DNA from 2 places in the Paenibacillus sp. 276b genome. Region 1 is predicted to be linked to the other one. Evidence: riboswitches for the same ligand, from Rfam matches in the RefSeq annotation. Region 1 holds a riboswitch; the other holds the start of a gene.
What was found. Region 1 has a riboswitch for S-adenosylmethionine ahead of BLV50_RS25095 (methionine ABC transporter ATP-binding protein). Riboswitches for the same ligand answer to the same signal wherever they lie in the genome.
Positions count from the first base shown of each region.

Region 2: it holds a riboswitch for S-adenosylmethionine, as region 1 does, so the genes downstream of both, metA (homoserine O-acetyltransferase MetA) here and BLV50_RS25095 (methionine ABC transporter ATP-binding protein) in region 1, are expected to answer to the same signal.

Region 1 covers NZ_FNRR01000006.1:238,775-241,967, forward strand. Annotated here, with positions in the region: gene BLV50_RS25085 (MetQ/NlpA family ABC transporter substrate-binding protein) at 1-47, opposite strand, end outside; gene BLV50_RS25090 (methionine ABC transporter permease) at 126-785, opposite strand; gene BLV50_RS25095 (methionine ABC transporter ATP-binding protein) at 786-1,820, opposite strand; SAM riboswitch class I at 1,948-2,089, opposite strand; gene BLV50_RS25100 (Cthe_2314 family HEPN domain-containing protein) at 2,220-2,948, opposite strand; gene BLV50_RS25105 (COX15/CtaA family protein) at 3,161-3,193, opposite strand, start outside.
Region 2 covers NZ_FNRR01000002.1:976,580-979,772, reverse strand. Annotated here, with positions in the region: gene BLV50_RS15505 (aminotransferase class I/II-fold pyridoxal phosphate-dependent enzyme) at 1-852, opposite strand, end outside; gene metA (homoserine O-acetyltransferase MetA) at 877-1,794, opposite strand; SAM riboswitch class I at 2,029-2,153, opposite strand; gene corA (magnesium/cobalt transporter CorA) at 2,607-3,193, shown strand, end outside.

The DNA of each region.
Region 1 (3,193 bases):
ACCGCAATCAGCATAATACTAAGTAGAGCAAAAGACCATTTTTTCATGTGTAAAACCCCTTCTCCAATAATTTTTTTTGCATTTTGCCCAAATCGATACCGAATCAGGTAAATGCTATATATGTGTTATTTCCTGGTGAACCATTTAACCAAACGATCGCCAGCCATCTGAAGCACTTGCACCAGAATAATCATAAATACAACGGATATAATCATAATTTCATTCTGATAACGGAAGTACCCGTAGTTGATTGCCAATGTTCCCAGACCTCCACCACCAACCATCCCCGCCATCGCCGTGTAGGAAACTAGGGTAACGATTGTAATGGTGATACCAGCTATCAGACCCGGCAATGCCTCTGGCAGAAGCACACGCCGTACAATCTGTCCGGTTGAAGCTCCCATCGCCTGTGCGGCTTCAATGACGCCACGATCCACTTCACGCAGTGTAGTTTCCACCAACCGGGCAAAGTATGGAGCTGCGGCAATGACGAGTGGTGGTATAACGCCCAGTACTCCTGTAGCAGTGCCAACCAGTGAACGCGTAAACGGAATGAGTGCAACAATCAAAATGATAAATGGCACTGATCGCAGAATATTTACAATAAACGATAGTATCGTGTACACCACTTGAGATTGAATCGAAGTCGACCTTGCCGTCATAAACAGCAATACACCTAGCGGCAAACCAATGATTATCGTGAACAGGCCCGATGCTCCTAGGATTTGCAGTGTTTCAATTGAAGCCTTACCGATTTCTTCCCAACGTACTGTTGAAAAATCCATTTAACGAAGCACCTCCACATCAAGTCCCTGAGCCACTAATTCTTTAATGGTGAGATTAATCTCATCTGACTGCCCCTCAAACCGAACGGTCAGCTGCCCATAGGGAACTTGTTTGATCGTTGAAATGGTGCCTTGCAAAATGGCGAAATCCACTCCTGTTTTGCGAACCGTTCTGGACAAAATCGCCTCATAGGTTTTATTGCCCAGGAAGGATATTTTCACAAGCTTAGAAGATCCATCCTTCTGTAATGAGACATCTGCACTCGCCAGAGCGGTCTCTTCTAATGCAATTCCCACCTCATGGTCCCGCATCATAAAGTCACGCGTAATGGCATGCTGCGGCTTGAGGAATACTTCCGTCACTGGCCCTTGCTCCACGATGCCTCCCTGATGGATAACCGCCACCTGATCACAGATATTCTGGATCACGTGCATCTCATGGGTGATTAGAACAATCGTGAGGTTATACTTTTCATTGATATCCAGCAATAACTTCAGAATCGAATCAGTTGTCTGGGGATCAAGTGCCGATGTGGCCTCATCACACAGCAGCACGTTCGGATCACTCGCGAGCGCTCTCGCAATACCTACCCTTTGCTTCTGTCCGCCTGACAGCTGGGCCGGATATTTATTGCTGTGGTCCTCCAGTCCAACCAATGCGAGCATTTCCTTCACTTTCCGATCAATTGCAGCCTTGGGCGTATTAACGAGCTTTAAAGGAAAAGCCACATTGTCATATACCGTAGCTGAGGATAACACATTAAAGTGTTGAAAAATCATGCCGATCTTACGCCGTTGTTGTTGCAAATCGGACTTATTGAGATCGGTTAGGTTGATTCCATCAACCCAAACCTCGCCTGCCGTGGGGCGTTCGAGCAAATTGATACAACGGATCAATGTACTCTTGCCTGCACCGGAATGACCGATAACTCCGAATATTTCACCCTTGCGGATATTCAAATTTAGTTCCGATAAGGCCGTCATACTTTTTGAACCTTTACCGTACTTCTTGGTTAAACCTTTTAATTCAATCAAAATTACTGCTCCTTCCCACTGCCTACATGTATCTTTACCCGAATGAAAGGAAAACTCCCCTTCATCGTACAAAAAAAGAGCCCCTTTTGCAGAAACAAAAAGGGCTCTTCACGTGAAAGATTATACCTTCTCATCTGCCAAAATCGTGCCTTGCACCATTTTGTAGGAATTAGCACCTAACATCTATAAAGTATGACACAGCTGTCATGCAGTTATAAATCGGTTGCCGGGCTTCATCGGGCCTGTCCCTCCGCCGCTCTCGATAAGAAATATTTAATTTATAAGTTCAGTAGTAGTTATAATGTTAATGTCATAAATGTTAATTCCATCTAACTGTCGATCAGGAACTCAGTATAATCCAAGTATTCCGATTTGTCAAAGGCAAATATTACTATCCAATCAGTTCGTCGGTTGATTCATTACCTGCTTATGCCACTTCTCGTTGATGTAGCCATACGCTGCTTTTAACGTCTCACATACCATATCCACACCCTGCCGGAGTTCCAAGAGATGCTGATCCAGGTCTTCCAGCTTCACTTTCCCTTGCAAAGTCTGGTGCAGCTGCCACAGATCATCCTGCATTTCGGAATTCATGTAATGAATCTCCATGTTTCGCCGTTTGCGCAATTTGCTCATTGGCTCACGGTAAGAGTCCTTGATCCGGATTAGTTCGTTAGCAAGAACATAATGCAGCTTATCATATCCGAACTGTCTTAATACGGTGAAATAAGAATAATGCGTTTTAACATTGGTTGTGTTCAGCTCAAATATTTCATTCAACACTGTACCTAACTTATCCAGAATGGCAAAACATCGGATGAAGCCATCCTTATAGAAATAGACGTAACGGGCATACTCTGCTTTTTCTGGTAATGTCATATCGTCCGTAGAGCCCGCTTTGACTTTCTGACGGAAATGGGAAGCTGCAAAACAGCTTTGCTCCAATTCATCCAGCGAAGAGATCAGTCCCTGGGTCCATATATACAGTTTACGAAAATCATGGGTAGGATCATGGTCCACATGCATCTGTCGCTGAAATAGCTCAAGCGTATTCGCCATCGCTTCCATCGCGTCCTTTAGTATGCCTTCGTTCTTACGCGGCTTTTCACCCAGCAACGTTCGCAGCATATATAGCCTCCTCTTTCCACTCTGCAGATCATCAAATTAATAATAATTCATCATATTAAACAAAATCGGAATCAGAGTAAACGTATGACCGCTGCTTACAATAGGGTGCCCTGACACGCCTGACATCAAACAAAGTTCACCTGTCCAATGATGTACATCATCGGATGGTGAACTTCACTGGATTATCCCTGAACTACAATAATTCGGATATATCAGAACCGATTAACGGGCCGATGCAACTTGTA
Region 2 (3,193 bases), on a different contig from region 1:
ATCCGACAAACCAGGATGATACACTTCATTAACGGCTGGGTGCTCCAAAAGGTACTTGGCAATCGTCAAAGCATTATACTCATGCCGCTCCATGCGAAGAGCGAGTGTCTTCATGCCTTTCATCAGCTGATAGGAGTCGCTTGGAGACAACACTGCTCCAATAGAATTGTGCAGGAATGCCATTTCGGCCGACAATTCTTCCCCTTTGGTAATAATTAATCCGGCAAGTACATCATTATGACCACCCAGATACTTCGTGGCACTATGGATAATGATATCAGCACCGAGTTCAATTGGACGCTGGAAGAACGGAGTCAGTAGTGTATTATCCACAATGGTCAGCAAGTTATGGCTCTTAGCCCAGGAGCATACCGCTTCCACATCCGTAATCATCATTAGTGGATTGGTTGGTGTCTCAATAAATACCGCTTTTGTATTCGGCTGACGAATACTTTCCAGAGCTGCCAGGTCATTGGTATCTACGTAACTTGCCGTCACACCAAATCGAGACAGGATGCGTTCAAGCAACCGATACGTTCCGCCGTACAGATCCAGCGATACAATCAGATGATCCCCTTGTCCAAATAAAGCGAAAATCGTTTGCAAAGCAGCCATGCCGGAGCTACAGGCAAAACCTGCATCACCGGATTCCAACGCTGCCGCTGCTTCTTCCAACACTTTACGAGTTGGATTGGTCGTACGAATATAATCAAATCCCGTGCTTTGTCCAAGCTTTGGGTGGCGAAACGCAGTGGATTGATAGATCGGAAAATTAATGGCGCCCGTTACCGGTTCATTGATAGACCCAATTTGGGCCAATCGACTTTCGATTTTCAACTTATTGTCTTCCATTGCAGCATCCTCCTGTAATGTCGATTAGATTTGCGGACCAATATCGTAAGGTGTCTCTTGATACACATAGTAATTGAGCCAATTAGAGAATAATAAGTTTGCATGTGCCCGCCAAGTGGCCGGGGGAACACGGGAAGGATCGTCATTCGGGAAATAATGTCTAGGCAGCGCAATGTCCATGCCTTTAGCTGCATCACGGTCATATTCCCATTTCAATGAAAGAGGGTCATACTCAGCATGTCCGGTTGCAAAAATCTGTTTGCCGTCTTTGGTAGCAACCAGGAAAATACCCGCTTCCTCAGATTCAGCCAATATTTCAAGGTTTTCATTTTTTTCAATATCTTCACGCCGCACTTCCGTATGGCGGGAATGAGGGACGTTGAATACTTCATCAAATCCGCGCAGCAACTGCACATTGGATCTGTTGATCGTATGTGAGAATACGCCAAAACATTTTTCATCCAATGGAACTTTGGGAACTCCAAAATGATGGTATAAACCCGCTTGGGAAGCCCAACATATATGCATGGTCGAAGTCACATTGGTTTTGGTCCATTCGAAGATCTCCTGGATTTCTTTCCAATAGTTCACGTCTTCAAAATCCATTTGCTCTACAGGAGCGCCTGTAATGATCATGCCGTCAAAACGGCGGTGTTCAATCTCATCAAAGGTTTTGTAGAACAAGTCCAAATATTCCTGGGAAGTATTCTTGGACGTATGAGACTTCGGATGAACCAGAACGATATCTACCTGAATTGGTGTGTTACCCACCAGACGAAGCAATTGTGTTTCTGTCGTTTCCTTTGTGGGCATCAGGTTTAATATAGCGATACGTAGTGGACGAATGTCCTGCTGGTAAGCAGATGTCTCGTCCATGACAAAGATGTTCTCTCCTGCAAGTACTTCCTTGGCAGGCAGTGTGTCTGGAATTTTGATTGGCATGGTGTTTCTAACTCCTCCTTGTGCATAAATAGATGCAGCCACTGCGGAATCGATACGATTCGCATCCGTACAGTTATAGGCTGCCATGAGCTTGCCTGCAGGCGCTGAATTGCAACCACATTGCTGGCGGCAAGCTCAAGTTCCTTAGCGAAAATCACTGCTGAGAAGTCGGTGCATATAACAAAGACCTTCCTCGGATTCCGAGAAAGGTCATATGTAAATAGATATGCGCCTCTCTCATCTCTCAGTTACAACAGTGTCACTTGGACACTTGGTCGCTGCAAGAATTAGCACCGTGCGGTATACCGCCGGTTGCCGGGTTTCATCGGGCCAGTCCCTCCACCTACTCTTGATAAGATTTCGCTTTATTCAATTGTAAATACTAGTGTGGTTCACCTTTTACTTTAAGACATTAATCCCCTCACGTCAAGGTGTAGTTCAATGTCTGTTCCTCAGGATCGGAACCGTTCATCATCCGTTGTCATACACTGCTCCAGGGCGCGAAATCGACACATTTTTGCGCTTGAAAGGACCCTGTACCAGCGGTATACTAGACAAGTGTTATAAACCCTTATGTGAGAGGTGACATATTCAATGGATGGCGACCCGAGGCCTGACTGGCAGCCGAATTCCGACAAACTGCATAGAGAATTGATATCAGCATGCCGGCAGCGGGACGTTACTTCCGTTTGATTATAGAGCGAACGCAGTCCTGACTTCCAGGCTCCGCTGCCGACCGGCTGATCTGTTCTTTTTGCGCCCATATTGATGAAATCCGCCCATTTGGCGGGTGCAGAAGGAGTAGATGAATAATGAAAATCCGGTTGGTAAATAACGGTGTATTTATTCCGGTGGACGACATTCAGCAGGCGCTGACTCCACCAGCGGAGGGGTTTTACTGGATTGATGCGGACGTAGACGATTTGGCGGTACTTCAACCGCTGTTCATGATGCATGATCTGGCCGTGGAAGACTGTTTGAGTGACGAAGAACAACGTCCGAAGATTGAAATTTATGAGAGCCATTATTTTATTGTTATTAATAGCATTCGTTTTGATGATGAAGAGATTTTTTTACGTGCCGTCAACTTGTTCCTTGGCAGACACTTTATTATCAGTGTGACCAAACAGAAAGTTAGCGAATTGCGAACATTGAAACCGATCCTATGGGAACAGGAAATTAGTACGCCGGATAAGCTGCTGTATCTGCTGGTTGACTTGATTGTTGATAATTATTTCACCGTAGGTGACCGAATTGAAGCGCGTATCGAGAAGCTAGAAGAAGACATTTTGATGCACACCAAGAAGTCTCATCTGAATGAGATTATCGGGTTGCGCAGTGAGATTTTGTGGCTGAAGAAAGTGCTGGGACCTCAGAAAGAGGTCATTAACACACTCAA